4 regions of the Bradyrhizobium sp. 27S5 genome follow, and region 1 is predicted to be linked to each of the others. Evidence: predicted binding sites of a transcription regulator. Region 1 holds the regulator's gene; each other region holds the start of a gene.

Region 1 (7,760 bases):
GCCGACGTCGAACGACACCCTTGTGCGGGTCGACGGACGCTCGAAGATCATCGCCAGCGTCTTGCCCTCGAGCGGCTTCCTGCCCTTCTCATGGGCCTTCAGCTTCGCCTTCATGGCGGCGCCGGCGGACAGCATGTTGCGCAGTTCGCCGAGCGGCAGCTCGTTGATATCGAGGAAGTGACGGACCGGCTTGCTCATCATCCCGCCGCCTTCTTCGGCTGGGCCGCCGCTAGCGCAGAGCAGGCGCGCTCGAGCGAGCCGATCGACTGGTCGATCTCGGCCTCGGTGACGATCAGGGGCGCCAGGAAGCGCACCACATTGTCGCCGGCACCGACGGTGAGCAGCTTCTCGTTGCGCAGCGCAGCGACGAGGTCGCCCGAGGGCACCACGGCCTTGACGCCGATCAAAAGGCCCTCGCCGCGCACTTCCGCCAGCACGGACGGATAGCGGTCGACGACGGAAGCGAGCTTCTGCTTGAGCAGCAGCGACATCTTCTGCACGTGATCGAAGAAGCCGGGTTTCAGCATCACGTCGAGCACGGCATTGGCCGCGGCGACCGCCAGCGGATTGCCGCCGAAAGTCGAGCCGTGCGAACCCGGCGCCATGCCCTCAGCGGCCTTGGCGCTCGCCAGCACCGCGCCGATCGGGAAGCCGCCGCCGAGCGCCTTCGCCAGCGACATCACGTCAGGGGTCACGCCGGTGCGCTTGTAGGCGAAAAGATCGCCGGTGCGGCCCATACCGGTCTGCACCTCGTCGAATGCGAGCAGCAGGCCATGCTCGTCGCACAGCGCGCGCAGCGCCTTGAAGAACGCCTGCGGCGCCGAGCGCACGCCGCCCTCGCCCTGCACCGGCTCGATCAGGATGCCGGCGGTATGCGGGCCGATCGCCTTCTTCACCGCCTCGATGTCGCCGTGCGGCACCTGGTCGAAGCCGTCCATCGGCGGGCCAAAACCCTCGAGATATTTTGGCGAGCCGGTCGCGGCCAGCGTACCCAGCGTGCGGCCATGGAAGGCACCTTCGAAGGTGATGATGCGGTAGCGCTCGGGATGGCCCTTGGAGAAGTGATAGTGGCGGACCAGCTTGATCACGCCTTCCATCGCCTCTGCGCCGGAATTGCAGAAGAACACGAAGTCGGCAAAGCTCTGCTCGCACAGCCGGGCGGCCAGCGCCTCGCCGTCCGGGCTCTTGAACAGGTTCGACATGTGCCAGAGCTTGGTCGCCTGTTCCTGCAGCGCCTTGACCAGATGCGGATGCGCATGCCCGAGCGCGTTCACCGCAACGCCCGAGGTGAAATCGAGATAGCGGTCGCCGTTGGTTGCGATCAGCCAGGCGCCCTCACCGCGCTCGAAGCCGAGATCGACCCGGGCGAAGACGGGGAGCAGATGCGACGAGGCGCTGTTGGTCATGGCGTTCACTGCCGGTTTGAAGCCGACAATTGCCGGGCGGCTTGACGCCAGTGCAGCAACGGCCAGCTTCGGAAAACAAAACGGCCGCCTTTGCGGGCGGCACGTACAGGCATTCTATGCTGCGGCCAGTAGGTGTCAATCGCCAGAAGCCGGCCTTTGCCGGCCTTCCTGCGATGCGGAACGAGCGCAATCCGGAGCATTCCGGTGCGGTGGAAAAGCCTCATTGCAGTGCTTAACTTTGTGGGAACATGTGGACGCACGGCCGCGGACTCTTGCGCCAGAGTCACGCCATATTGTAGCGTTTGGCCTGTCGGGTACGACATCTCGTGCGGCAGTACTGGACCCTCTAAGTAGCCTTCGTGTCTCACGTAAACGTTCGGGCGCAAGACCGCGCCCGGCGAGGGCTAAGGGATTCTGGCCGCTGGGATTTTGACCCGGATTTGGCTCGCAGCGCCGCTCCAATGACTGGCCGGCGCGATGCGAAAGGAAGAATGCGATGACTGTATTGACCTGGTCCGACGATCGCGTCGAGCAGCTGAAGAAGCTCTGGGAGTCTGGCCTCTCGGCCAGCCAGATCGCCGCGGAACTTGGCAATGTGACGCGAAACGCCGTGATCGGCAAAGTGCATCGGCTCGGCCTCTCCGGCCGCGCCAAGGCCCCCTCCACGGCGGCACCGCGGCAGCGCAAGGCCCGCCCCGCCCAGCACATGATGCGGGTGGCGCGTCCGGTCTCGCGCGGTAACACCGCGCTGGCGCACGCCTTCGAGGTCGAGATGGAGCCCGATCCGATCTCCTACGACAACGTTGTGCCGATGAGCCAGCGGCTGTCGCTGCTCGAGCTGAATGAAGCCACCTGCCACTGGCCGGTCGGCGATCCCTCGAGCCCGGAATTCTTCTTCTGCGGCGGCAAGGCGCTCGGCGGCCTGCCCTATTGCGCGCACCATTCGCGCGTCGCCTACCAGCCCGCCGGCGATCGCCGCCGGCCGTCGGCGAAACCGCAGATCAAGTGAGCACTCGGGACACTGGCGTAGGACTGAAAAAGAAATCCCCGTGAAAGCGGGGATTTTTTTGTGGCTCGTCGCCCGGATGCATCACCGGCGTCGTCCCGGCGCAGGCCGGGACCCATAACCACGAATGGGTGTTGTTAGAAAGCTGTCTGGCCACTTGCCCATTGCGCCGGCCGCGGCGTATGGGTCCCGGCTTTCGCCGGGACGACGCCGTGTTGCGGCTTGTGAATGCCGCGCGGCCTTACGGCTGCGGCTCGGCCTTCGCGAAGCGGTCGTCGAGCGCGTAGCCGGCGCCGCGCACGGTGCGGATCGGATCCTGCTCGCGGCCCGGATTGAGCAACTTGCGCAGGCGGCCGATATGCACGTCGACGGTGCGCTCGTCGATATAGATGTCGCGGCCCCAGACGCTGTCGAGCAGCTGCTCGCGGCTGAACACCCGGCCGGGATGCTCGAGGAAGAATTCGAGCAGACGATATTCGGTCGGCCCGAGATCGATCGGGCGGCCGGAGCGCGCCACGCGGCGCTTCTCGCGGTCGAGTTCGATATCGCCATAGGTCAGCACGGTGGCAAGCCGCTCCGGGCTCGCACGGCGCAGCAGGCCCTTCACCCGCGCGAGCAGCTCGGGCACCGAGAACGGCTTGACGATGTAATCGTCGGCGCCGGTGGCAAGCCCGCGCACGCGCTCACTCTCCTCGCCGCGCGCGGTCAGCATGATGATCGGAAGCTGCTTGGTCTCGGGCCGCGCCCGCAGACGGCGGCACAGCTCGATGCCGGACAGGCCCGGCAGCATCCAATCGAGTACCACGAGGTCGGGGATGCGCTCCTTCAACCTGGTGTCGGCGTCGTCGCCGCGTCCCACCGTTTCGACGTCGTAGCCTTCCGCATCGAGGTTGTAGCGCAACAGCGTCGTCAGCGCTTCCTCGTCTTCGACTACCAGAATGCGTGCGCTCATCGGTCTAAGTTCTTTCTCTGTGGTGATCCGTTGCCCAAACGCAAACCGAAACACTCAACCCCTGAGCATATTCCCCGTGGAAACGGTTTGTCGCGACGACAATCCGGTTCCGCCGATGCGGATCATGCCCTAGTTGCCCGGCACCGTGGTGGCGAAATTGGTCATATCGCCCTTCGGACGCTTGTCGGTGATCTGCTGGCCCTCGATCATGTAGAACACGGTCTCGGCGATGTTGGTGGCGTGGTCGCCGATCCGCTCGATGTTCTTGGCGCAGAACATCAGATGGATGCAGAACGAGATGTTGCGCGGATCCTCCATCATGTAGGTGAGCAGCTCGCGGAACAGCGAGGTGCAGATCGCATCGACCTCCTCGTCGCCCTTCCAGACGTTCATCGCCGCCGGCAGATCGTGCGCCGCATAGGCGTCGAGCACCGACTTGACCTGAGACAGTACGAGGTCGGTCATGTGCTCGAGGCCGCGGATCAACTTCAGCGGCTGGAAATCGCTCTCCAGCGCGGCGACGCGCTTGCCCATGTTCTTGGCGAGGTCGCCGATCCGCTCGAGGTCGGTCGCGACGCGCATCGCGCTGACGATCTCGCGCAGGTCGATCGCCATCGGCTGGCGGCGGGCGATCGTCAGCACCGCGCGCTCTTCGATGACGCGCTGCAGATTGTCGATCTCGATGTCGGCGGCGACCACGCGCTTGCCCAGCGCGACGTCGCGGCGGATCAGCGCGTCGACCGACTCGGTGATCATGCGCTCGACGAGGCCGCCCATCTCGGCGACCAGGCGGGTCAACTCCTGCAGGTCGCTGTCGAATGCCTTGGCGGTATGTTCAGAAGCCATCGCTTGTCTCCTCAGCCGAACCGGCCGGTGATGTAGTCCTGCGTGCGTCGATCGCTCGGCGAGGTGAAAATCTTGTTGGTGTCGTCGAACTCGATCAGCTCGCCGAGATACATGAAGGCGGTCTTGTCGGAGACGCGCGCCGCCTGCTGCATGTTGTGGGTGACGATCGCGATCGTGTAGTCCTCGGAGAGCTCCTGGATCAGCTCCTCGACCTTGGCGGTCGAGATCGGGTCGAGCGCCGAGCACGGCTCGTCGAACAGGATCACCTCGGGACGCACCGCCACGGTGCGCGCGATGCACAGCCGCTGCTGCTGGCCGCCGGAGAGCGACAGGCCGGAGGCGTTCAGCTTGTCCTTGACCTCGTTCCACAGCGCGCCGCCGCGCAGCGCCTTCTCGACCCGGTCGTCCATCTCGGACTTCGAGATCTTCTCGTAGAGGCGGATGCCGAAGGCGATGTTCTCGTAGATCGTCATCGGGAACGGCGTCGGCTTCTGGAACACCATGCCGACCCGCGCACGCAGCAGATTGAGGTCGAGCTTGGGATCGAGAATGTTGGTCTGGTCCAGCATCAGCTGGCCGACCGCGCGCTGGCCTGGATAGAGGTCATACATCCGGTTGAAGATGCGCAGCAGGGTCGACTTGCCGCAGCCGGACGGGCCGATGAACGCCGTGACGCGGTTGGTGCCGAGCGTCAGGTTGATGTTCTTCAGCGCGTGGTGCTCGCCGTAATAGAAGTTGAGGTTGCGCACCGTGACTTTCGGCGGCGCTTCCGGCAGCGGCACCTGGGGAACGTGGCTCGCGGCAGTCGTGGAGACGGAAAGCTCGGTCATTTTGCGGCCCTTTCGGCACCAAGGATGCGCGCGCCGATGTTCAGCGCGAGCACAGTGAATGTGATGAGCAGCGCACCGCTCCACGCCAGCTCTTTCCAGTAGGCGTAGGGGCTCTGCACGAAGTTGTTGATGGTCACCGGCAGGTTGGCCATGGTCTTGGTCAAATCCCAGCTGAAGAACTGGTTCGACAGCGCGGTGAACAGCAGCGGCGCGGTTTCGCCGGCGACGCGGGCGGTCGCCAGCAGCACGCCGGTGATCAAGCCGGATCGCGCTGCACGATAAGCGATCCGCTTGATCACCAGCGAGCGCGGCAGGCCGAGCGCGGAGGCCGCCTCGCGCAGCGGATTGGGCACCAGCAGCAGCATGTCCTCGGTGGTGCGCAGCACGACCGGGATCACGATCACAGCGAGCGCGAGCGCGCCTGCGATCGCCGAGAAGCCGCGCATCGGCACCACGACCGCACCATAGATGAACAGGCCGATGATGATCGAGGGCGCGCTGAGCAGGATGTCGTTGATGAAGCGGATCACCGAGGTGAGCTTGTCGTTCTTGCCGTATTCGGCGAGGTAGGTGCCGGCGAACAGGCCGAGCGGCGCACCGATGCCGACGCCGATCACGGTCATGATGACCGAGCCGACGATGGCGTTGAGCAGACCGCCTTCGGTCGAGCCGGGCGGCGGCGTGTTCTGGGTGAACAGCTGCACGCTGAGGCCGGCGAGGCCGTTGTAGAGCAGCGTGAACAGGATCAGCGCCAGCCAGGTGACGCCGAACAGCGCCGCGCCGACGCAGAGTGCGCGGATGACGATGTCGCTGCGGCGGCGGGATTTGTAGATCGGGTTCATGGCGCTACTTCCCCGCCTTCGTTTCAAGCCGCATCAGCATCAATCGCGCGCCGGCGAGCACGAAGAAGGTCAGCACGAACAGCAGCAAGCCGAGCAGGATCAGGCCGGACTGGTGCAGGCCGTCGCTCTCGGCGAATTCGGAGGCGATCGCGGCCGAGATCGTGGTGCCCGGCGCGAAGATCGACGACGAGATGCGGAACGAGTTGCCGATGATGAAGGTCACCGCCATGGTCTCACCGAGTGCGCGGCCGAGCGCCAGCATGACGCCGCCGATCACGCCGACCCGGGTGTAGGGGATCACGACGCTGCGGACGACTTCCCAGGTGGTGCAGCCCATGCCGTAGGCGGCCTCCTTCAGCACCGGCGGCACGGTCTTGAACACGTCGACCGAGATCGCGGTGATGAAGGGCAGCACCATGATCGCAAGGATCAGCGCGGCGTTGAACAGGCTGAGATAGGACGGCGGGCCTCCGAACACCGCACCCAGCACGGGCACGCCTTCGAAGATCCGGATCATGAACGGCTGGAACGTGTTGGCCAGGAACGGGCCCAGCACGAAGAAGCCCCACATGCCGTAGATGATCGAGGGGATGCCGGCTAGCAGCTCGATGGCGATGCCGATCGGGCGGCGCAGCATTTGCGGGCAGAGTTCGGTGAGGAAGATGGCGATACCGATGCCGACCGGGATCGCGATCATCATCGCGATGACCGAGGTGATCAGCGTGCCGTAGATCGGGCCGAGCGCGCCGAGCACCGGCGGATCGGCCGAGGGTGCCCAGCGCTGCGTCCAGAGGAAGGCGAAACCATATTCCTTCATCGCCGGCCAGGCACCGACGATCAGCGACAGGATGATGCCGCCGAGGATCAACAGAACCGAAATCGCCGAGATGCGGGTGATCCAATAGAAGGTGAGATCACCCAGCTTGAAGGCGCTGAGGGCCTTGGCGCGATCGTACGGTCCCGCGGCTTCCATCACATCGCTCTGAACAGCCATGTCTGCCACGCCAATCCCCTCTTTACTATGTGAAAGCCACGCAAACCGCTACGCCCCGAAGCGATCTTCACTGACGCAGTTGACCGGGCGCCATTCCGGCTTGCGCCTTCGGAGGCGCGAGCCCGGGCCCCGTCCGCGTTTCTTGCCGCGGTAACGGAGCCCGGGCCTTGATCGCTCAACCTGTGCCGCCCTTGGAAGGCGGCACAGGCCGTGTTCGAAATATCGAACTTAGCTCTTGATGTCCGACGACCAGGTCTTCTCGATCAGCTTGACGACCGAGTCCGGCATCGGGATGTAGTCGAGCTCTTCGGCCGCCTTGTCACCCTTCTCGAAGGCGTACTTGAAGAACTTGAGCGCTTCCTGCGAGGCCGCCTTGTCGGTCGAGTCCTTGTGCATCAGGATGAAGGTCGCCGCGGTGATCGGCCAGGAGGCCTCGCCCGGCTGGTCGGTCAGGATCACGTAGTATCCGGGAGCCTTGGCCCAGTCGGCATTCGACGCAGCGGCCTGGAAGGCGGCGATGGTCGGCTGCACGGTCTTGCCGGCCTTGTTGACCAGCGCGGTGTAGGTCAGCTTGTTCTGCTTGGCGTAGGCATACTCGACATAGCCGATCGCGTTCTTGGTCTGGCTGATGTTGCCGGCAACGCCTTCGTTGCCCTTGGCGCCGACGCCGACCGGCCATTCGACCGCGGTGCCGGAACCGACCTTGGACTTCCAGTCGGCATTCGACTTGGCGAGATAGTCGGTGAAGTTGAAGGTGGTGCCCGAACCGTCCGAACGGCGCACGACGGTGATGGCGTCGCCCGGCAGGGTCAGCTTCGGATTGAGCTTGGCGATCGCCGCGTCATTCCACTTGGTGATCTTGCCGAGATAGATGTCGCCGAGCA
Region 2 (7,760 bases), 3.3 Mb from region 1:
ATGCGCAGCTCCGCACCACCTGCGTCGCGACCATGCTCGAGGGCGGCCACGCCATCAACGCGCTGCCGCAGCTTGCGACCGCCAAGGTGAATTGCCGGATCCTGCCCGGCGAGCCGGTCGACGGTGTCCAGGCCACGATCGAGCGCGTGCTCGCCGACAAGCAGATCGAGGTGACCCCGACCGGCAAGGCCGTACTGAGCCCACCGTCGCCGCTGAACGAGGAGGTGATGGGATCGATCGAGAAGCTGTCGAAGGAGTTTTGGCCGAACGCCGAAATCGTCCCCACCATGAGCACCGGCGCGACCGACGGCAGCTATCTGCGCAATGCGGGGATTCCGACCTATGGTCATTCCGGGCTCGGCGCCGATGTCGATGACAATCGGAACCATGGCAAGGACGAGCGCGTGCTGGTCAAGTCGTTCTACGAGGGCGAGGAGTATCTCTATCGCCTGGTCAAGATGCTCGCCGGCGGAAAATGATGGCTGACGGCAAGACAAGGCTGCGAGTGGCGGTCGCCGGCCTCGGCGCGATCGGCACTGACGTCGTCAAGGCGCTCGATCAGGGCATCGAGGGCCTGACCTTGGTTGCAGCGTCGGCGAACAGTCCGGACAAGCACCGCGGCTGGATTGCAGAGCTCAACTCTGCGCCGAAGCTGGTGCCGATCGATGCGCTCGCCGATGTCGCGGACATCGTGGTCGAGTGCGCGCCGAGCAAGCTGGTGCGCTCGATCGTGGCACCGGTGGTCGAGCGCGGCAAGACCGCGGTCGTGCTCAGCGTCGGCGCACTGTTGCAGAACGAGGACCTGGTCGATCTCGCTCGCGCGCATGGCGGCCAGATCATCGTGCCGACCGGTGCGCTGATCGGGCTCGATGCGGTGACTGCGGCGGCGATCGGGACCATTCATTCGGCCAGGCTGGTGACCCGGAAGCCGGTCGCGGGCCTCGTCGGCGCGCCGCATCTGCTCGAGAACAACATTCACATCGAAGGGATCACCGAGCCGCTGCGCATCTTCGAGGGCAGCGCGCGCGACGCCGCCAAGGGCTTTCCGGCCAATCTCAACGTCGCGGTGGCGCTGTCGCTCGCCGGCATCGGCCCCGATCGCACCCGGGTCGAGATCTGGGCCGATCCGACGGTGACGCGCAACACCCACCGCATCGAGGTCGATTCCGACTCTGCGCGGTTCTCGATGATGATCGAGAACATCCCCTCGGAGAACCCGAAGACCGGCCGCATCACCGCACTGTCGGTGATCGCCTGCCTGCGCAAGCTGCGCGCGTCATTGCGGATCGGGACATAATGAAGATTTTGCCCGACGATCTCTTCCTGATCATCGACGTGCAGAGCGATTTCTGCCCGGGCGGCGCGCTCGCGGTCGCCGACGGCGACGCCGTCGTGCCGGTGGTCAACCGGCTCGCCAGCCGCTTTGACCATGTCGTGCTGACCCAGGACTGGCACCCGGCGGGCCACAGCTCGTTTGCGACCTCGCACCCGGGCGCGGCGCCGTTTTCCTCGATCGCCATGCCCTATGGGCCGCAGACGCTGTGGCCGGATCATTGCATCCAGGGCACCGCGGGCGCCCGGTTTCACCCCGACCTCGCAACCGACCGCGCCGAGCTCGTGATCCGCAAGGGCTTCCGCGGCGCGATCGATTCCTATTCGGCGTTCTTCGAGAACGACCGGACAACGCCGACCGGGCTCGCCGGCTATCTGCGCGAGCGTGGCCTCAAGCGCGTCGTGATGGCGGGGCTCGCGACCGATTTTTGCGTGCAATATTCGGCGCTCGATGCGCGGCGGCTCGGTTTCGAGACCGCGGTCGTGCTGTCGGGCTGCCGTGCCATCGATCTTGGCGGCTCGCTGGCCGCCGCCACCGCGGCGATGCGCGAGGCCGGCGTCACGCTTGTCGAGGAGATTGCCTGAGCGGAGCCGGCTAAGGGCAAAAACCGTTGTTTTGACTAGCCTTTTGTTCTAATCCCAAGCCGTTGATGTTGACGCGCAGCGGAGATTTCGTGTCGGGACAGGTTTTGCGGATAGGGACGCGCAAGAGCGCGATGGCGCTCGCGCAGACGGACGAGGTCGCGCGGCTGCTGCGCGCCTCGGCGCCGGACCTTGCCGTCGACATCGTCAAGTTCGAGACCCGCGGCGACCAGGACCAGACCAGCAAGCTGTTGCGTCACGGCGGCAAGGGTGGCGCCTTCGTCGCCGAGATCCGCGAAGCCATGCGCGCCGGCAGGCTGCAGGCTGCGATGCATTCGCTGAAGGACGTGCCGGGCAATGAGGAGACGCCGGGTCTGGTCCTCGCCGCGATGCTGGCGCGCGATGCGGCCAATGATTCGCTGGTGTTGCGGCCGGGTCTGACGCTGGATGCGTTTCGCGCCTCGCGCGGCAAGGGCTTCATGATCGGCACCAACGCCGTGCGCCGCGCCGCCTATCTGCGCCGACTGTTTCCGGAAGCGACCGTGATCCATTATCGCGGCGCCGCCGACACGCGAATTGCAAAACTCGATCGCGGCGCCAAGCAGCGGCTGCCCGATGGCGGCGAGGTGGGGCCGGCGGACGCGCTGGTGATGGCGCGCTCCGGTCTCGAGCGCATCGGCATGACCGCGCGCATCGCGCATGACTTCTCGGTCGATGAGATGCTGCCCGCGGTCGGCCAGGGCGTCGTCGCGGTCGAATGCGTCGAGACCGACTGGGCGACGCGTGCGCGGCTCGGGCGGATCGACAACGCGCCGTCGCGGCTCGCCGCCGAGGCCGAGCGCGAGGTGCTGTGGGTGCTCAACGGCCACTGCAATTCGCCGATCGCCGGCCACGCCACGCTTGCGGGGGCTGAGATGACGCTGCGCGCCTCGGTGCTCGACGAGGCCGGCGCCGGCTTCATCGAGGTGACGCGGAGCGGACCGGCGGACCGCCCGCGCGAGCTCGGCCGCGCCGTCGGCATGGAGCTATTGGAAAAGGGCGCCGCCGAGATCATCGCCCGCACCCGGGTCGAGGAATAGCGCCGCCGCTATGCCCGCAGCGGCCAGTTGCCGATGATGCGGAAGCGGGATGCGCTGTCGTCCTGCTTGAACAGCGCGATGCGGTCGACTGCGAGTGTCGCAAGCTCGATCGCGGCGAACCGCTCGCGCAGCCGTGCCACGATCGGGCCGCGCCGCTCGTCGCTCAGCCGCCCGGTCAACGTCATGTGGAAGCGGAATTCCTCCATGACGTAGGGATAGCCCCAGCGGTCGAGATAGTCGCGCTGCCGTTCCGTGAGCCGTTCGGGCTTGCGCCGCGCGCGATCGTCCGGGGTGAGCGGCGCGCGGAAGGCGTCGAACTCGGTGACGCAATCGGCGGCGAGCTGCTGGAGTTCGTCGGAGCGCTTCGCCGGGATCACGGCGATGAAACCGCTGATGGCATCGACAACAGGCTCGATCACCGGTATGCGCCGCGCGCGGCCTGCGAAGGCGGCGCAGGCGCCGAGAAGCTCGGCCTCGCTCCTGCCGTCGGCAAGCGCGGTCGGCGCCTTCAGCGTGGCGTGGAAGCCGTATTTGCGCGGGTCCTCCGTGACCTCGCGCCAATCGGGCGTGACGCCATCGGGAAACGGCAGATCGTCGCCAGACACGGCGTCACAGCCGAGCAGCCTCGAGCCGAAGCGGTGCAGGGCGCTGTCGGGTGACGGCGCATAGTAGATCGCGTAGCGCGGAGTGGGGGCCATGGCAGCAGAATAGAGCCTGACTATGCCGCCGCAACCGTCTTGCGCGGCGCGAGCGAGTGAACGAGGCAGCTTGCATCCGCCAGATGCACCAGCCGTCCAGCTGATATCACGGCGACGATGCGCGGCCGCAGCGGCACCTTGTCGTCGACGACGATGATGTCTGCGCGGCGGCCTGCGGCGAGCATGCCGCGATCGGTGAGCCCTGCGGCGCGCGCCGGCGCCGACGAGATCAGGTCCCACGCCCTGGCGAGTGGCAGGATGCCGTCGGCAACGAGGCGGAACGCTGCGAGCAGCTGCGCCGGATAGTAATAATCCGACGCCAGCACCGAGCAGAGGCCCTTGGCGATCATGTCGGACGCCTTGGTCCAGCCGGTGTGGCTGCCGCCGCGCACCACATTGGGCGCGCCGAACACGATGAAGTCATCAGCATCAGCGGCATCGCGCGCGGTCTCCTCGTTGACGGGGAATTCGGCGATCGCCGCGCCCAGCGCGCGAAACTCCTGACGCATCGCCGGGCTGTTGTCGTCATGCGACAGCATGCGGATATCAGCCGCGCGCGCCGCGGAGGCCAGCCTTGCGATCGAGGCCGGCACCTCGGGGCGGCGAGCCACGACCCGGTCGAGCATGTCGTTGACGGCCTCGACGGAGAGCCCGGTGCGTTCGGCCAGCTGGTTGCGCTTCTTCGGCTTGACGTTGCTGTGGTCGTTGAAGGCGAACAGGTCGATGCGGCTTTCGGTGAGCCATTGGATGATCTCGGCCTCGGCGTCGAGATTGTGGGTCTCGTGACGCAAATGGAAGCGCGTGTCGGCGGCGAGAAGCGGCCGCAGCGCCTCGATCGCATCGAGCAGCTTGCGAGCGTTCTCCGCGCTGCGCAGGCCGGGCTCCCACGACCAGGTCGTGCCGTGGAACACGGTGGTGATGCCGTTGGCGATCGCCTGCCGGTCGCTGTCAACAAGCGCGACGTCGGTCGGGAAGTCGACGCCCGGGCGCGGCATCATCTGCCGCTCGAACGCATCGCCGTGCAGATCGATGATGCCGGGCAATACCAAGAGCCCGCCGGCATTGATGTGAAGCGCGGCGCGGCCTTGCTCGGCGCCGAGCGCGCCGATATCGCGGCCTGCGGTCCGCAGCGAGGTTTCGACCAATCCGCCGTCAACCAGCGTGCGTCCGCCCTCGATGAAAATGTCCGTCACGATGCGGCACTCCGTTGTTTGGCCTGTGCTTGGGATACGGCCTCGGCCTCATACTTGTCGAGGAATTCCTCCACCGCGAGCTTGCGAAAGTCGGGCAGGACACGGCGGAGTGTTTCGTGATCCCAGTCCCACCACGCCAGCGCAGCGAGACGATTCGCGACCGCTTCCGAGAAGCGCCGCTTCACCGGGCGCGCCGGATTACCGGCAACGATGGTGTAGGCGGGCACATCCTTGGTCACGATCGCGCCGGCGGCAACAACAGCGCCGGTTCCAATGTTGCGGCCCGGCAGCAGGATCGCGCCGTGACCGATCCAGACGTCATGGCCGATATGCACGTGATGCGCACGTCGCCAGTTGAAGAAGTCGGTGTCGTCGCTCTCGCCGGGAAAATAGGCGCTGGCGCGGTAGGTGAAATGCGCCTGCGTCGCGCGATGCATCGGGTGGTTGCCGGGATTGATCCGGGTCATCGCCGCGATCGAGCAGAACTTGCCGATCGAAGTGTAGGTGATCTGGCTGTCGTTCACGACGTAGGAATAGTCGTCCATGCTGACTTCAAGCAGGATCGTGCGCGCACCGACCTCGGTATATTTGCCGAGCTTGCTCTCGCGGACCGACGCAGTCGGGTCGATGGTCGGCACAACCGAGAGTGTTTTTCCGGCCATCAGGGCCTCCGCAATTCATGTAAATCGTTGGCGTTCAGGGAGATGCGCGCTCGTCATCGGGATGCTTGATGACAACATCATGACGTCACGATGACGGCAAAAGAGCGGGTGTGGACGATCGCCGCACCGCAACGTCGCGTCACATAACTGTAAAACACCGGGGATAGCGATGGCCCAACACGGCGCGGTTGGAGCATTACATGCTGGTGGTGGAAGGTTTGACGTGCCGGTTCGGCACAAAAGCCGCAGTCGACAACGCATCCTTCTCGATCGCGCCGGGCAGCTTTGTCGGTGTGATCGGCCGCTCCGGTGCCGGCAAGTCGACCCTGTTGCGGATGATCAACCGTCTCGCCGATCCGACCTCCGGCCGCATCCTGTTCGAAGGAACCGACGTGACTGCATTGCGCGGCAAGGCGCTGCGGCAGTGGCGGGCGCGCTCGGCGATGATCTTCCAGCAGTTCAACCTTGTCGGCCGTCTCGACGTGCTGACCAACGTGCTGATGGGCCGGCTGGCCCAGATCCCGTCCTGGCGCTCACTGGCGCAAGCCTGGCCGGAGCAGGACAGGGCGCTCGCGATGTCCGCGCTCGATCAATTCGACATCGCCCAACTCGCGGCGCAGCGCGCTGACCAGCTTTCGGGCGGCCAGCAGCAACGTGTCGCGATCGCCCGCGCGCTGGTGCAGGAGCCCGACATCATCCTCGCCGACGAGCCGATCGCCTCGCTCGATCCGCGCAACACCAAGATCGTGATGGATGCCCTGCTGCGCATCAACAAGCATTTCGGCATCACCGTGCTCTGCAACCTGCACTCGCTCGACCTGGCGCGGACCTATTGCGATCGCCTGGTCGGCATGGCGGCGGGTCGCGTGGTGTTCGACGGCGCCCCGGCGGCGCTGACCGATCATATCGCCCGCGAGCTCTACGACCTCGAGGCCAACGACGTCATGGGCGGCGCGCCAATGCCCGCGCCCGACGGCGCGTCCGTTCCGGCACTCGGCACCGCAGCGGCGGCTTGAGCGTCGCGCGTTTTCCGATCTGAATGGCCGGGCATTTTGCCCGGCCAACAGGTGCAACCATAATAAAGAGGGGTAGCCATGTTCACTCGTCGCATCATTCTGGCCGGCGTCGCCGCGCTGGCGCTCACCGGTTCCGCATCCGCACAGGACTGGAAGGCAAAATATCCGGAGCTCACCTTCGCGGTGGTGCCGGCGGAGAACGCCTCGGGCGTCACCGAGCGCTGGACGCCGTTCGTTGCGTATCTGTCGAAGGAGCTCGGCGTGAAGGTCACGCTGCGCATCGCCAATGACTACGCCGCCGTCATCGAAGGCCAGCGCGCCGGCAACATCCAGATCGCCAGCTACGGCTCGGCCTCGTTCGCGCGCGCGCGCCTGACCGGCGTCAAGACCGACGCGTTCGCCAACGACATCAACGCCGACGGTTCGACCGGCTACTACTCGGTGTTCTTCGTCAAGGCTTCGAGCCCCTACAAGAGCGTCGACGATCTGAAGGGCAAGAACCTCGGCCTGGTCGATCCGAACTCGACCTCGGGCAACAACGTGCCGCGCTTCGAGCTCGACAAGATGGGCATCGCCGACGCCGACACCTATTTCGGCAAGGTCGTGTTTACCGGCAGCCACGAGAACGCGGTTCTGGCGCTGGCGCAGGGCACCGTCGACATGGCCGCCAACCAGTGGACCAGCGACGACGATTCGACGCTGGCGCAGATGCTGACCAAGGGCATGCTGAAGAACGCCGACGGCTCGGCGATGAAGAAGGACGATTTCCGCATCATCCACAAGTCGGCGCCGATCATCAACGGACCCTATGCGTACAACGCCGATCTGCCCGAGGACCTGAAGGCTGCGATCGCGAAGGCCTTCTTCGAAGCCCCGACCAAGGACAAGGCCGCGTTCGACCGTCTCTCCGACGGCCAGAAGAAGGGCTTCCATCCCGCCACCACCAAGGACTGGGATGGCACGATCGAGCTGATCAAGTTCGTCGACGCTCTGCGCAAGAAGAAGGCGAGCTGATCGTTCGCCTGACGTCACGAGGCCGGGCCTGACAGCCCGGCCTTTGTTCTCAACTCCGAACCGGACTGGCACGCGTCGATGGCGACCGCCGTATCCATTCTTCCGGCGCAGCAACTGGCAATGCTGGAAGAGGCCTACCGCAGGTCGGTCTCGCGCAAGCGGCTGAAGGCCGCGCTGGCGGCGG
Region 3 (7,760 bases), 3.3 Mb from region 1:
ACGGTCTTGAGCAACGCGGTGTTGAAATTGGCGACGCCAATCGCCCGGGTGCGGCCCTCCTCCTTCAGCTGCATCAGCGTTTCAAACACCGCCGGCAGCTTCATGCTCCGCGACGGCCAGTGCACCAGATAGAGATCGACATGATCGAGCCGCAGCTTGTTCAGGCTGGTGTCGAACGCCTTGCGGATCGCGTCCGGCGCCAGGTTCTCGTGCCAGACCTTGGCGGTGACGTGCAGGTCCTTGCGCGCGACGTTCGCGGCCGCGATCGCCGCTCCAATCGCCTCTTCATTGGCGTACATTTCGGCGGTGTCGATATGCCGGTAACCGAGCCCGAGCGCGCTCTCGACCGCCGCACGGCAGGCGTCGCCCTGCATGCGGAAGGTGCCGAGCCCGAGCTGCGGCAGGTGGATGCCCTGTGTCTGCAGATTTTCCATGGATAGCTCCTGACGCGTGGGGCGCCGATGCCATCGACGACGTCACGCCAGCAAATTGTCTGGAAGGAATGAAATTGGCAGAACTGCCAAGCCACAGTGTGCCCGCAAATTGCCCTCTCCGGCAAGGCACCCATCATCAAGATGTCGCGATGGGTCTAAATGTGTTCCGCCATGATCTGGCCGGGCCGCGCGTCCGACCGTGGTTCGATGTCGACTGACCAGAGGTCGTGGTTGTCGACGTCCTTCAGCGTCACCGTCATCACAGAGGTCGTGCCGTCGATGTCGACGCGGCCGAAGAATTGCAGGCCGAAGCACGGCGCGAGATTGTCGCCCTGCTCGGCCGAGCAGCCCTTCTGGTACATCGCCTTGGGGCCAAAGGTGTTGTCGAGCTCGCCCGGCGACCAGGTGCCGGCATGCAGCGGACCGGAGACGAACTCCCAGAACGGCTCGAATTCCTGAAACACCGCGCGGTTCGGATCGTAGTGATGCGCGGCGGTGTAGTGCATGTCGGCGGTGAGCCACACCGTGTTGCGGACACCGGCGCGCTTCATGAATGACAACAAATCGGCGATCTCGTGCTCGCGCCGCGCGGGCGGGCCGTCGCCGAGCGCGACCGCATCCAGGCTGACCAGGCCGATCGGCAGATCCGCCGCGATCACCTTCCAGACAGCATCCGACGCCACCAGTTCGCGCTTCAGCCAGGCGAGCTGGCTCTCGCCGAGGATGAATGCCTGGTCCGGATCGCCCTGCCTGTTCCAGCTGGAATCGCGATAGGAGCGCATGTCGATGATGAAGACGTCGAGTAGCGGCCCATAGGGGATCTTGCGATAGACGCGGCCGTCGCGCTCCGGCATCAACCGCATCGGCATGAATTCATGGAAAGCGCGGCGCGCCCGCGCCACCAGACGCGAGGTACCGTCGGTATCATAGCCGGTGGCGTCGGCGGTGCCGACCGGCGACCAGTCGTCGGCCACCTCGTGGTCGTCCCACTGCGCGAACATCGGCACGTCGGCGTGGAATGCGCGAAAATTCTCGTCGAGCCAGTCGTATCTGTAGTTGCCGCGAAACTGGTCGAGGCTGTGCGCGACGACGGATTTCTCCTCAGTGACGATGTTGCGCCAGATCTCGCCGTTCGGCAGCGTCTGCTGCGGCGGCACCGTGCAATCCGCATAGATGTGGTCGCCGGAATGGATGAAGAAATCCGGGCGCTCGTTGAGCATGGTGCGGTAGCTGCGCAAGCCGCCGCGCGCGGGGTCGATGCCCCAGCCCTGCCCGACAACGTCGCCGGACCACACGAACGAGATCGAGCGCCGGTCGACCGGCGCGGTGCGGAAATGCCCGACACGGCTTTCGCCGGCGGTGCCGTCGCGATCCGCGAAGCTGATGCGATAGAACAGGTCCTGGCCCGGCGGCAGCCCGTCAAGCAGCAGCTTTGCGGTGAAGTCGCGCTCGGGCAGCGCATCGGCGGATGCGGTGCGCAGGATCGTGGCAAAGCTCTCGACGCTAGCGCATTCGATCTGCATCCGCGCGGCGCGATCGGCGCGGGCCCAGATGACAGCGGAATCGCTCGCCACATCGCCGGACTGGATACCCGCGATCGCGGGACGATCCGCAGCACGGCTCAGATAGGGTTTTGCGAGCGAGCCCAATCCCGCCAGCGCAGCCGTCGAGGCCGAGCGCACCAGAAGCTGACGCCTTGTAGGGCCTCGTCCCCTCGCGGAGATCGCTGTCGGCATCGAATAACCTTCGTCGAATCGCAACGAAGGTTTTGCCTGCGCCGTTTGACTCCGCCCTTACGGTTTCTTGACTCTCCGCCGACGGTTTTGCGACGGCGGGATGACTCGGGGGAGATGGAAACACCGGCGCTTCAGAGCCAAATCCAAACCCGTCATCCTGAGGTGCGAGCGGAGCGAGCCTCGAAGGATGAATCGGCCAAGGACGGCGCCGATTCATCCTTCGAGACGGCCGCTTCGCGGCCTCCTCAGGCTGACGGGTTTGGATGTTGGCGCGTGGATCAAAACGAGGAAGTGGCGCCTCTCACCGCCGCCAGTTGCAGATGCCGCCGGTGCGGCACGGCCAGGTCTGGATCCGTGTGTCGCGCGCTTCCGCATCGAGCGGGTTCGCGTGCCGCCGCGCGAGCCTGGCGCGGGCTGGCGCAGGCGCCGCCGCGCGCTTCCGCTCAGGCTGCGCCGTTACCCTGGCCGTCCGGGCGGCCTTCTGTGATGCGACCTTCGGCTGCTCGACCATCGGCTCGACATTGGCACGCTGATCCGGACCGTGGTCGGTCTTCGCCTCGACCGGAACCGGCTCGAACTGCGCCGGCGGCCCGAGTCGCTTCGGCGACAGCACTGCCTGGGAAAGATCGAGGCTGAAGAACTCGCTGGGGCGGTACTCGTCAGCCAGCGCCACGCCACCCACAGCCAGGCACGCGGTACAAACGATTGCAACCAAAGCGCTTTTCAGGACCATCAAAGGGCCTCCTGAAATCACTCGAATAGAACAGCCATCATGTAGGAGCCCGGCCGCGCGAATCCACCCCGCTGTTGCGGGCAGGGTTACCGATCAACCGAGGCGGCCGTGGAAAGTTCCCGCGGCCCGCCGCCTGCCCTACTCGGCCGCCTGCGCCAGCGGCTGGCCGATCGCGCGCTCCAGCCGCGCGCATTCGGTGCGGTAGCGGGCGACGTTGCCCTCCTTGATGTGGCCGTAGCCGCGCACGAGGTCTGCAGCCTTGGCCAGCGCCACCAGCCGCGGCAGGTCGAGCGGCTTCGTGCCGTCGAGATGACGCAGGATCATCGCCGAATACTCGATCGGCAGGGCACGCTCCATCTTGCGCTCCGCGGTATAGCCGAAGATGTCGAACGCGGTGCCGCGCAGGCCCTTCAGCCCGGCCAGCAGGCCGAACGCCTTGAAGATCCACGGGCCGAACTCGCGCTTCTGCAAACGCCCGGTGACGGGATCGCGCTGCGCCAGCAGCGGCGGCGCCAGCAGGACCTTCAAACCGGAATTGCCCTCGAACTGCTCCTTCAAGGCCTTGCCGAACTCGCCGTCCGAATAGAGCCGCGCGACCTCGTATTCGTCCTTGTACGCCATCAGCTTGAACAGGCCCTTTGCAAAGGCCTCGGTCAGGTCCTGCGAGCCCGGCGCGGCCGCGGCCTCAGCGGTGCGGACGCGCGCGACGTCGTCGAGATAGCGTTTTGCATAGGCCGCGTCCTGATAGTCGGTGAGGAATTTGGCGCGGAACGCGATCGCTTCGTCGAGCGTCTTCTTTGCCGGCGCTGTGCCTGCGCTCTTGAAGCGCGCGGCGCTGACCACGCGTTGCAGATCATGCGCGGCAAGCCGACCCCAAGAGAACGCGGTCTTGTTCATCTCGATCGCGGCGCCGTTGAGCTCGATCGCCTTCAGGATCGCATCGAGCGACAGCGGGATCGCGCCGCGCTGGAACGCAAAACCGAGCATGAAGGCGTTGGTCGCGATGCTGTCGCCCATCAGGGCGGTCGCAAGCCCGGTGGCGTCGAGGATGTCGAGATCATCGGGCCGCACCGCGCCGTTCAGCGCGTCGCGCATCGCACCAGCCTCGAAATCGATATCGGGATCGATCACGAAGCTCGCGGTCGGCAACAGATCGGCGTTGACGACGGCCCGGGTGACGCCGCGCTCGGCGCGGCTCAGCGCCGGCACGCTGGTGGCCACGACAAGGTCGCAGCCGAGGATGAGATTGGCATTGCCGGGCGCGATGCGGACCGTGGTCAGCATGTCGGACGCCGGCGCGAGGCGGACGTGGCTCATGACTGCACCGTTCTTCTGCGACAGGCCGGTGAAGTCGAGCGTCGAGCAGGCGAGACCCTCGACATGCGCGGCCATGCCGAGCAGCGCGCCGATGGTGATGACGCCGGTGCCGCCGATGCCGGTGATCAGGATGTTGTAGGGGGCGGCAAGCGCAGCCGCAGGCGGCGTCGGCAGGTCGGCGAACAGCGCCTTCGGATCGGCGGCGGTGCGGTCCGCCTTGCGCAGCTTGGGATCCTGCACCATCACGAAGCTCGGGCAAAATCCCTCGATGCAGGAGAAATCCTTGTTGCAGTTCGACTGGTCGATGCGGCGCTTGCGGCCGAGCTCGGTCTCCAGCGGCTGCACCGAGACGCAGTTCGACGCCACCGAGCAGTCGCCACAGCCTTCGCAGACGCGCTCATTGATGAAGACGCGCTTGGCCGGATCGGGGAACAGCCCGCGCTTGCGGCGGCGGCGCTTCTCGGCGGCGCAGGTCTGGTCGTAGATCAGGACGGTGAGGCCCTCGATCTCGCGCAAGGTCCGCTGCACGGCATCGAGCTCGCGGCGATGGTGGATGGTGGCGCCGGACGGGAAATAGTTGGCGGGATATTTGTCCGGATCGTCGGAGACGATCGCAAGCCGCTTGGTGCCTTCGGCCGCGACCTGGTGCGCGATCTGCGACACCGTGAAGCCGCCCTCGGCCGGCTGGCCGCCGGTCATCGCGACCGCGTCGTTGTAGAGAATCTTGTAGGTGATGTTGACGCCGGCCGCAGCAGCGGCCCGTAGAGCTAAAAGCCCGGAATGGGTGTAGGTGCCGTCGCCGAGATTCTGGAACACGTGCTGTTCGCTGGTGAACGGCGCCTGCCCGATCCAGCTCACGCCCTCCGCGCCCATATGCGAGATGGTCTGGGTGTTGCGGTTCGGCACCGACAGCGCCATGCCGTGACAGCCGATGCCGGCCATGGCGCGGCTGCCCTCGGGGATCTTGGTCGACGAGTTGTGCGGACAGCCCGAGCAGAAATACGGCGTGCGCTGCAGCTTCGCGGTGCCCGTGCCCTCGACTGGGCGATCGAACGCCTCGAGCTTTGCCAGGCGCTGCTCCAGTAACGGACTACGGTGGCCGAGCTTGCGCAGACGCGCGACGACGGCCGCCGCCACCATGGTCGGCGTCAGCTCGCCCTCGCTCGGCAAGAGAGGCGCGCCGCTCTCGTCGCGCTTGCCGACCACGGAGGGACGCTTGGAGGCGTCCATGTTGTAGAGGATGCGGACCAGCTGGTCCTCGATGAAGCCGCGCTTCTCCTCGACGACAAGCACGTCCTGCAAGCCTTCGGCGAAGGCGCGCGCGCCGCGTGCTTCGAGCGGCCAGGTCAGCGCCACCTTGTAGATGCGCAGGCCCAGCGCCTGCGCGTCGGCATCGGTGATGCCGAGATCGGCGAGCGCCTGGCGCAGATCGAGATAGGCCTTGCCGGTCGCCATGATGCCGAGCCGCGCCGGCTTCGAATCCAGCACGATGCGGTCGAACCGGTTGACGCGCGCGAAGGCCGCGACTGCCTCCATCTTGGGCCCGTGCAGCCTGCGCTCGGCTTCCAGCGGCGGATCCGGCCAGCGGATCGAGAGCCCGTCCGGCGGCATCTCGAAATCATCCGGTGTGATGATCCTGATGCGATCGGGATCACTGACGATCGAGGCCGAGCTTTCGACGGTTTCCGAGATCGCCTTGAAGCCGACCCAGCAGCCGGAATAGCGCGACAGCGCAAAGCCGAGGATGCCGAGGTCGAGATAGTCCTGCAGCGTCGCCGGATTGACCACCGGCATCAGCGCCGAGGCGAACACCTGCTCGCTCTGGTGCGCGAGGGTGGAGGACTGGCAGCCATGGTCATCGCCGGCGAGCGCAATCACGCCGCCATTCGGCGAGGTGCCGGCCGAATTGGCATGCTTGAGCGCATCGAGCGAGCGGTCGACGCCGGGGCCCTTGCCGTACCAGATGCCGAACACGCCATCGACCTTGGCGCCGGGAACATGCCGACCTGCTGGCTGCCCCACACCGCGGTCGCCGCCAGATCCTCGTTGAGGCCGGGAACGAAGGCGATGTCGTGCTCTCTGAGGAACGATTTCGCGCGCCATAGCGCGTGGTCGTACATGCCGAGCGGCGAGCCGCGATATCCGGAAATGAAACCCGCGGTGTTCAGCCCGTGCGCGCGGTCGCGTTCGCGCTGCAACATGGGCAATCGGACCAGAGCCTGGGTACCGGAGAGGAAGATTCGTTTCGTGTCCAACCGGTACTTGTCGTCCAGTCCAACGTCCATCAACGCCATCAGTCTCAGGCTCCCCGCCGGTTAGTCGCGCCGGTCCGAACCGGTCTCATTATCTTCCGAATGATCATGCATCAGCATGCACCGGTTTTGTTATGCATGAACAGCCCCGTTCCATGGCCGCAGCACATAACTCGATGTTGCACATGCGAGGTCTTGCCGAACCCCGGCTTCTTTGAAACGGTGGCGCGCAAAGGGAGACCAAGGATGATTACAGTCGAATCCGCGTTCACGACGGAAATCGTGGAGAACGGCAATCTGCTGGTGGGTCCGTGGCGCAGCCCGAAGCAGATGCTGCAGGCCCAGACCTACGACTCGCACGCGTCGATCCACGACGATGCAACCGCGCAGAAGCTCGGCTTCCGCGGCGGCACGATCGAGGGACCGACCCATTTCAGCCAGTTCGCGCCATTATGCGAGCGGATCTGGGGCCGGGCCTGGTTCATGACCGGATGCCTGTCGGCGCATTACCGCAATCCGGTGTTCGAAGGCGAAGAGGTGCAGGCCCAGATCGAGAAGCCGAAGCCGGGCCAGACCGTTTGCACAATCGGGATGATCAAGCGCGACGGCACCGAGATTTTACGCGGCACCGCCTCCATAGATGGCGACGGCACGGAGACCGCGCTCTCCCACAGGCTCGGCGAATTGAAGCCGCTGACCGATTCCGTCATCCTCGCCGACATCAAGGTCGGCATGAAGACGCCGCGGCAGGCGATCAAGATGGATTTCGACCAGAACATGGGTGACCTCTATCCGTTTTCGCTGGCCGACAAGCTCAAGGTGATCACCGAACCATCAGACTATTATTCGCTGGAGCATAATCCCTGGGGCCGCGTCATCATCCCGATGGAGATGCTGAGCGTGCTGTTCCAGTACCGCGCGCGCGAAGATCGGCTGCCGGTCCGCGGTCCCGCCGTCGGGCTGTTCGCCGACCAGGAGATTCGGCTGGTGCGCGGGCCGCTATTCCCGGGCGAGACCTATTGGGTCGAGCGCGAGGTCGTCGCGCTCTCGGGCAGCAAGCGCACCGAGAGCATGTGGGTGCGCTCGACCGTGTTCGATGCCGACAATGCTGTGGTTGCGACCATGCTGCTCAACGGCGCCAGCATGAAGGACTCCTACGCCAACTACGAAAGCGAGCACAAAGCCCTCTACGGCTGAAGCGACAGCCGCCTGTTCCGCAAGCCGCCGAACCAAGGACAACAACAATGGCCCGCCTGCCCTATCTCGAAGCCGATCAGGTCGCACCCGA
Region 4 (7,760 bases), 2.8 Mb from region 1:
ACGATACCGCTCCTTGTAGTGACCGATGATGGCAGGCAGCGTCGCGCGGAAATCCTTGCGTCGGCTTGCGGCCACCACGAAGCAGTGCACCGCGTCCAGCGTCGGATCGCTCCATCGCGGCGCGTGCAAGGCGGCGGCCTCGGCCATCGCTGTCTGGCAGTCCGCGATCGAGCATCCCTCGAGCTGGTCGCCCTGGCGAGCGGGCGCCAGATCTTCGAGAATCAGCGTGAAGTCGTCGGTCGCCGGATCGATTTCGGCGAGGATCGGCCGCGGGGTGTGAATGGCGACGGTCGCCGCCAGCTCGCGATAGAACGCGACCTCGCGAACATAAAGCATGTGCGCGGAACCGGAGCGGCGGCTGTCGGGATCTGCGGCAGGGAATTTGCCAATGACGCTTAAGGGTGCGTTCGGCGCGTCACCGTCATAGGTCAGACGAAATCGATAGGAGTCGCCGACAAGGCCATTACCGACCGGCTTGCAGGCGAGATCGACGACCCTGACCCGGTCGATCACACCGGCTTCGCGCAGCGCCCGCGTCATCCACTCCGGATCGATCCGCGACGGATCGGCCGTGAGCAAATTCATCGGTTTCCTCCCATCCCCGTGGGCGTCACCACCGCTCCAGCCGCTTCTCGCGTCGGCCGGATTGAGGACGGGGTGATCGTTGCGTAAACTATACAGGCGATCTCGCGGCTTTGGCAAAAGCGACACGCCGGCCTGTGGGGAAGTCTCGCGAGGGCGTAGGGCGGGTTAGCGTCAGCGTAACCCGCCGCCTTCGCTGGGAGAGATGGTGGGTTACGCCTTCGGCTAACCCACCCTACGCTTTGGCGCCTACCAGCCTTCCAGCACGATCTTGCCACGCGACTTGCCGCTTTCCAGCAGGGCATGGGCGCGCTTCAGGTTGGCGGCATTGATGGTGCCGAAGGTTTGATCGAGCGTGGTGCGCAGCACGCCCTTGTCGATGAGGTCGGCGACATCGTTGAGAAGATGATGCTGCGCGATCATATCAGGCGTCTGGAACGACGAGCGCGTGAACATCGATTCCCAGTGCACCGAGACCGCCTTGCCCTTGAACGCGGCGACGTTGAACTCCGAGGGATCGTCGATCAGGCCGAACTTGCCCTGCGGTGCGATGAAGTCGGCGATCGACTTGTAGTGCTGATCGGTGAAGGTGAGGCTGGCGACGAGGCCGACCGGCGGCAGCTTCAGCTTCTCGATCTGCTCCTTCATCGGCTGCGAATGATCGATCACCGCATGCGCACCGAGATCGAGGCACCATTTTTGCGATTCCGGCCGAGAGGCCGGTGAGGCGGCGGGCAAGCTGGATCAGGATCGAGCCGACGCCGCCGGCGCCGCCGGTGATCAGCAGCGTACGCGGGTCGAGACTCTTGCCCGGCACGGCGCCGAGCCGGTCGAACAACAGCTCCCATGCGGTGATCGAGGTCAGGGGCAGGGCGGCCGCTTGCGCGAGGGACAGCGATGCCGGCTTGTTGCCGACGATGCGTTCGTCGACCAGATGAAATTCCGAATTGGTGCCCTGGCGCAGGATCGAGCCTGCGTAAAACACCTCGTCGCCGGGCTTGAAGAGGGACACGTCGGGCCCGACCGCGTCGACCACGCCGGCCGCATCAAAGCCGAGGATCTTGTAGCCGCCGTCGGTCGGCGCCGCGCGCTTGCGCACCTTGTAGTCGACCGGGTTGGCCGAGATGGCCCTCACCGCAACCCTGATGTCGCGCCCCTTCGGCTCGGGCTTGGCGATCTCGAAATCGACGAGCGAGTCCGCCGCCTCGATCGGCAGCGATTTTTGGTATCCGACGGCCTTCATGCCTGGTCTCCGTAATGGGCGATTGCCTGCCGTGATAACTGTCGCGCTGGCGTCCATTTGGCAAGTACTGTAAATTCAGGGAACTAGTCCCTGTTTGTATACTATTGGGAAAATACCGATGAAACGGAAGAATTTTGCGCGCCGGCCGGGCTGCGCCGTAGAGGCGGCGCTCGACCTGATCGACGGCAAATGGAAGGGCGTGATCCTGTATCATCTGCAGGCCGGCACCCAGCGCTTCGGCGAGTTGCGGCGGCGGATGCCCGGCATCACCCAGCGCATGCTGACCAAGCAGCTGCGTGCGCTCGAGGACGATGGTCTCGTGATCCGCAAGGTCTATGCCGAAGTGCCGCCGCGGGTCGAATACACGCTCTCCGAACTCGGCGAGAGCCTGCGTCCGGTGATCGATATTCTGAAAGCGTGGGGCGAGGGCCATCAGGAGCGGCTGTCCTGCGCGCCGGCGCCCGAGGTCATTGTGAAGAAGCCGAAGCGCGCGGCTTGAGCGCTTTCGGGCGAAGCGGGGGCCGGTTCGTGTCAAGAAAACGCGTCAAACGAACGCTCAAATGAAAACGGCCGGAGCGATGCCCCGGCCGTCTGTTTGTTGACGACAAATCGGATCGTCTCAGAACGCAACCTGCGTGCGCAGCGCGACCGCATCAAACTTCGAGCCGACATCCGCAGTCGAAGTCGCCGACGCCTGCTTGGCGACGTCGCCGTGCAGGTAGTTCAGCATGAAGCGGACGTTGTTGTTGACGTACCAGTTCAGCGCCGCGGTGTAGACGGTCTGCCGTCCACCGGCGATGCCGACCGCCTGGCCGATCTGATCGTTGAGGTTCATCTGGCTGACGCGGCCGGCGATTTCCCAGGCGCCCCAGCCGCCGCTGGCGAGCGAGAACGGATCATGCGGCTTGATACCGCCATAGGAGGCCGTTGCCGGGTTGTAGGCGTGGTTCTCGCCGGTCAGCACATAGCCGACCTGCGCGTAACCGCCGTCGAATTTCAGGCTCGACGCACCGAACGGCGGCAGCCCGGTATTCGCAGTGCGGTCGATATTGAACCAGTAGTACTCGCCCTGTGCGATGAACGGACCATAGGTCGCCGCCGCCTCGACGCCGTAGACCTGCGCCCCCGAGACGTTGGCGATCGCACCGGTCGAGATCAGCGTCGTCGGATCGATGCGCAGCTCGGGCCGGTCGCTGAGCGTGAGGGTCTGCGCCTGCGTCACCAGATTGCGCGGCGGCTGGACCAGCCATTCCGCATCGGCGCCGATATGCACCGAATAGTTCTTGCCGCTGATCGGATTGCCGGCAACGCGGACGACCGCGCCATACTGCTCCGATGATCCGGGCGGGGTGACGCTGGACGCCGAGTGAATCTGGCCGGTGGTCGGTCCGGTGACATAGCCGCCGAGCCAGAGCTGGTCGTTCCACCAGCGGGTGCCGGCGGCCGAACGGAAGTCGCCTGCCGCAACGTTCTGCGCGATGATGCCGGCCGAGGCGCGCTCCATGAACAGGATGTCGTTGGAGCTGGTGGACTCGTCGAGCGTCCAGGGCAGATCCATGATGCCGCCTTCGATCGCCATCTTGCCGCCGAACGGCTTGAAGCCGGTATAGCTGAGATAGGCATTCTCGACGCCGGAGGTGCCGCCGCCGGGCAGCGATCCCGCCGCCGTGCCACCGAAGCCGTCCGACGAGCCGCCGAAGTCGTAGATCAGCGCGTAATTCCAGTCGCCGAAGAATTTGCCGATCACGCCGATGCGGGCGCGGCGCAGATTCTCGCCGCTGTCGAGCTTCTGCGGCGACGTGCCCGCGGTGTTCGGACGATAGTCGTAACCGCCGACATCCCAGTGGATGCGGCTCGTGATCGCGATGCAGTTCTGTTCGTCCGCGGTGCAGATCGTCGGCCGGTTGTTCGGCAATGTCACCACGACGCCCGAAGGCGCGACTGGACCCTTGACCGGGATGGCGGCATTGGCGGTTGCGACCCGCGCGGCCTTGGCGTCCGCGGCCTTCGCGTTGGCGTTTGCGCTGGCTGCGGTCGCGGTGTTGGCATTGGTCTGCTTCTGCAGTTTGTCGAGCTTCTGCTCGAGCATCTTCAGCTGCTGCTTCAGCAGCGCGATCTCCGCATCGCTGCCGCCTCCGGCCGATTGCGAGTAGGCCGGTGAGGCGGCGAGCACCCCGGCCAGCCCTATGGCGATTGCACCAACTTTTGTCGCACTCATTGTGCACCCCTGTTGTGTTTGAAGTCCCCACTCACTCACTGAAACGTCCTAGGAGTTGATCGTGACTGACGCACGACAGCGCTGCCTAGCATCGCAGTTCCGCTTGTTGTCCGCGGGCAACAAGCGGAGCGGCGCAGTGAGATGACAGTCATCATAGAAGTTTGGGGGCGCGCTTCAACGCGGCTGCCACGGGTTTTGCACCGCGGCGGCGGGGGGCAGTTATCGGGCCCGGCGCCCTTCAATTGCCCGGCGAACACGCCTATATTCCGGCGTTTTCCACGAGAGGTGAGAATGCTCCGACCCGCCCGCTTTGCTGCCCTATCCGCTCTGTGCACGTTGGCTTTCATCGGGAATCTCGGCCCGGCCGCGGCCCAGGACCGCCGCGTGCCGTCCTCGCAGGCCGAGCTGCAGCTGTCCTATGCGCCGATCGTGCAGCGGGTGCAGCCGGCGGTGGTCAATGTCTATGCCGCCAAGACCGTGCAGAACCGCAATCCATTCCTGGACGATCCTATTTTTCGTCGATTTTTCGGCGTGCCCGGGCAGCAGCCCGAGCAGATGCAGCGTTCGCTTGGCTCCGGCGTGATGGTCGATGGCTCGGGCCTCGTGGTCACAAACAATCACGTGATCGAGGGCGCCGACCAGGTAAAGGTCTCGCTCGCGGACAAGCGCGAATATGAGGCCGAGATCGTGCTGAAGGACAGCCGCACCGACCTTGCGGTGCTGCGGCTGAAGGGGACCAACAAGGAGAAATTCGCGACGCTGGATTTCGCGAACTCCGACCAGCTGCAGGTCGGCGACGTCGTGCTGGCGATCGGCAATCCGTTCGGCGTCGGCCAGACCGTGACGCACGGCATCATCTCGGCCCTGGCGCGCACTCAAGTCGGGATCACGGATTATCAATTCTTCATTCAGACCGATGCCGCGATCAATCCCGGCAATTCCGGCGGCGCGCTGGTCGACATGACCGGCCGGCTCGCCGGCATCAACACCGCGATCTTCTCGCGCTCCGGCGGCTCGCAGGGCATCGGCTTTGCGATCCCCGCCAACATGGTGCGCGTGGTGGTGGCCTCCGCGAAGGGCGGTGGCAAGGCGGTGAAGCGGCCATGGCTTGGCGCGCGGCTGCAGGCGGTCACACCGGAGATCGCCGAGACGCTCGGGCTGAAGCTGCCGACCGGCGCGCTGGTCGCCAATGTCGCGCCGAACAGCCCGGCGGCGAAGGCCGGGCTGAAGCTCTCCGACCTGATCGTGGGCATCGACGGCCAGGCGATCGACGATCCCAACGCGTTCGACTATCGCTTCGCGACCCGCCCGCTCGGCGGCAGCGCGGAGATCGAGGTGCAGCGCGCCGGCAAGCCGGTGAAACTCACCGTGCCGCTGGAGACCGCGCCCGATACCAACCGCGACGAGATCGTGCTGACCGCGCGCTCGCCGTTCCAGGGCGCAAGGGTCGCCAACATCTCGCCGGCGCTGGCCGACGAGCTGCATCTCGACGCCGGCGCCGAGGGCGTCGTGGTGACCGAGCTTGCCGATGACGGCACCGCCGCCAATGTCGGTTTCCAGAAGGGCGACATCATCCTCGCCGTCAACAACGAGAAGATCGCGCGGACCAGCGACCTCGAGAAGGCATCGAAGACGGGGACGCGGGTCTGGCGCATCACGCTGGTGCGCGGCGGCCAGCAGATCAACGTGACGCTCGGCGGATGAGCCCCAAGTGAGCCCAAAGCAACCGCGGGAAGCCAGCAACCTGTTCGCTGCGGCGGGGATGGAGCAGGACGCGCCGCACCCGCTGCCGGACCGGCTGCGCCCGCGTACGCTGGCCGACGTCGTCGGCCAGGATCACATCCTCGGGCCCGACGGTGCGCTGACCCGCATGCTGGAGACGCGCACGCTGGGCTCGCTGGTGTTCTGGGGACCGCCCGGCACCGGCAAGACCACGGTGGCGCGGCTTCTGGCCGACGCCACCGAGCTGCATTTCGAGCAGATCTCCGCGGTGTTCTCCGGTGTCGCCGACTTGAAGAAGGCGTTCGATGCCGCGCGCGCCCGCCGCGAGACCGGCAAGGGCACGCTGCTGTTCGTCGACGAGGTGCACAGATTCAACCGCGCGCAGCAGGATTCTTTCCTGCCCGTGATGGAGGACGGCACCGTGGTGCTGGTCGGCGCCACCACCGAAAATCCGTCGTTCGAGCTCAACGCGGCGCTCTTGTCGCGCGCCCGCGTGCTGGTGTTTCACTCGCTCGATACCGCCGCGATCGAACGCCTGTTCGCCAATGCCGAGAAGGTCGAGGGCAAGAGCCTGCCGCTCGATGCGGAAGCCCGCGCCGTGCTGGTGCGGATGGCCGACGGCGACGGTCGCGCCTCGCTGACGCTCGCCGAGGAGGTCTGGCGCGCCGCGCGCAAGGGCGAGGTGTTCAACGCCGAGCAGCTGCAGGACATCCTGCAACGCCGCGCGCCGATCTACGACAAATCGGCCGACGGTCACTACAATCTGATCTCGGCGCTGCACAAGTCGGTGCGCGGCTCCGATCCGGATGCGGCGCTGTATTATCTCGCGCGCATGCTCGATGCCGGTGAGGATCCGCTGTTCCTGGCGCGGCGCGTGGTGCGCATGGCGGTCGAGGACATCGGGCTTGCCGATCCGCAGGCGCTGGCGGTCTGCAACGCCGCCAAGGATGCCTATGATTTCCTGGGCTCGCCCGAGGGCGAGCTCGCGATCGCGCAGGCCGTGGTCTATCTCGCCACCGCGCCGAAATCGAACGCGGTCTACACTGCGTTCGGCGCGGCGATGCAGACCGCAAAGCAGGGCGGCTCGCTGCTGCCGCCAAAGCACATCCTGAATTCGCCGACCAAGCTGATGAAGTCGGAGGGCTACGGCTCCGGCTATCAATATGATCACGACATGCCCGACGCGTTCTCCGGCCAGGACTATTTCCCGGAAGCGCTGGGCCGCCAGACTTTTTACGATCCGCCCGACCGCGGCTTTGAGCGCGAGATCCGCAAGCGGCTGGATTACTGGGACAGGCTGCGCAAGGAGCGGGGCGGCAAATAGCCCCTCACTTCACGCTCTTCACGAACTCCAAAATCTCGTCCGTCAGCCGCGTGTCCGGGGTGTTGATCGCATAGACCTCCGACATGTGGCTGTGCTGCGGCAGCATGAAGCTGCGGGCGCAGCCGCTTGGCCGCTTGCAGCTGGCTTGCTTCATGAGCTCGAATTGCTCGACGAAGCGCGGTGGATCGAGCTCGGCTGCGGTGATCAGGAACGGGATCGGGCTCGCAACGAGGCCCTGCAGCGAGGAGCGTTCGGCGTAGCGCGAGGGGTCGGAGCCGTAATAAGCGAGCTCGGCGTCGCCGGCCGGCGAGGCCGTTAGATCGTAGATGCCGGACACCATGATCGTGCCGGCAAGGCCGCCGCCCTTCACTTTGTGGAATTCGCCGTGCGCGACATAGCTTGCGACATGGAGCGCACCGGCCGACTGGCCCATCAGGAAGATGCGTTTGGGATCGCCGCCGCGGAGCGCGATGTTCTCCGCGACCCATTGCACGATCGCGCCCATGTCTTCGGCGCCCGCCGGCCACGGAAACGCCGGCGCCAAGCGATAGGTGGCGTTGACGCCGACAAAGCCGCTCTTGGCGGCCCACAGCATGACGTTGTCGTAGAACGGGCTGCCGGGTGCGCGCTTGTCGCCGGCAATGAGGCCGCCGCCATGGATGTAGATCAGC

Evidence for each region. The regulator PhoB, encoded in region 1, activates phosphate uptake and scavenging genes when phosphate is short. The targets are predictions, from matches to a motif close to TGTCATNNANCTGTCAT.
Region 2: phnC (phosphonate ABC transporter ATP-binding protein) is a predicted target of PhoB. The motif match lies at 5,615-5,631, and genes of this name have one in related genera.
Region 3: WDM24_RS10940 (alkaline phosphatase D family protein) is a predicted target of PhoB. The motif match lies at 2,260-2,276, and genes of this name have one in related genera.
Region 4: WDM24_RS24815 (OprO/OprP family phosphate-selective porin) is a predicted target of PhoB. The motif match lies at 4,105-4,121, and genes of this name have one in related genera.

The regions. Positions count from the first base shown of each region.
Region 1 covers NZ_CP147714.1:8,090,894-8,098,653, forward strand. The annotation lists gene argF (ornithine carbamoyltransferase) at 1-198, opposite strand, end outside; gene WDM24_RS38110 (aspartate aminotransferase family protein) at 198-1,406, opposite strand; gene WDM24_RS38115 (GcrA family cell cycle regulator) at 1,903-2,415, shown strand; gene phoB (phosphate regulon transcriptional regulator PhoB) at 2,654-3,364, opposite strand; gene phoU (phosphate signaling complex protein PhoU) at 3,494-4,210, opposite strand; gene pstB (phosphate ABC transporter ATP-binding protein PstB) at 4,222-5,040, opposite strand; gene pstA (phosphate ABC transporter permease PstA) at 5,037-5,882, opposite strand; gene pstC (phosphate ABC transporter permease subunit PstC) at 5,887-6,876, opposite strand; gene pstS (phosphate ABC transporter substrate-binding protein PstS) at 7,105-7,760, opposite strand, start outside.
Region 2 covers NZ_CP147714.1:2,272,943-2,280,702, forward strand. The annotation lists gene WDM24_RS10785 (M20/M25/M40 family metallo-hydrolase) at 1-479, shown strand, start outside; gene WDM24_RS10790 (aspartate dehydrogenase) at 479-1,297, shown strand; gene pncA (bifunctional nicotinamidase/pyrazinamidase) at 1,297-1,917, shown strand; gene hemC (hydroxymethylbilane synthase) at 1,983-2,993, shown strand; gene WDM24_RS10805 (DUF1045 domain-containing protein) at 3,002-3,691, opposite strand; gene WDM24_RS10810 (alpha-D-ribose 1-methylphosphonate 5-triphosphate diphosphatase) at 3,712-4,884, opposite strand; gene WDM24_RS10815 (chloramphenicol acetyltransferase) at 4,881-5,546, opposite strand; gene phnC (phosphonate ABC transporter ATP-binding protein) at 5,747-6,562, shown strand; gene phnD (phosphonate ABC transporter substrate-binding protein) at 6,641-7,576, shown strand; gene phnE (phosphonate ABC transporter, permease protein PhnE) at 7,655-7,760, shown strand, end outside.
Region 3 covers NZ_CP147714.1:2,299,217-2,306,976, reverse strand. The annotation lists gene WDM24_RS10945 (aldo/keto reductase) at 1-434, opposite strand, end outside; gene WDM24_RS10940 (alkaline phosphatase D family protein) at 590-2,170, opposite strand; gene WDM24_RS10935 (hypothetical protein) at 2,472-2,903, opposite strand; partial or broken gene WDM24_RS10930 (indolepyruvate ferredoxin oxidoreductase family protein) at 3,042-6,514, opposite strand; gene WDM24_RS10925 (hypothetical protein) at 6,719-7,669, shown strand; gene WDM24_RS10920 (carboxymuconolactone decarboxylase family protein) at 7,717-7,760, shown strand, end outside.
Region 4 covers NZ_CP147714.1:5,269,217-5,276,976, reverse strand. The annotation lists gene WDM24_RS24830 (phosphotransferase family protein) at 1-585, opposite strand, end outside; partial or broken gene WDM24_RS24825 (zinc-binding alcohol dehydrogenase family protein) at 832-1,825, opposite strand; gene WDM24_RS24820 (helix-turn-helix domain-containing protein) at 1,944-2,324, shown strand; gene WDM24_RS24815 (OprO/OprP family phosphate-selective porin) at 2,445-4,043, opposite strand; gene WDM24_RS24810 (DegQ family serine endoprotease) at 4,335-5,747, shown strand; gene WDM24_RS24805 (replication-associated recombination protein A) at 5,755-7,089, shown strand; gene WDM24_RS24800 (alpha/beta hydrolase) at 7,094-7,760, opposite strand, start outside.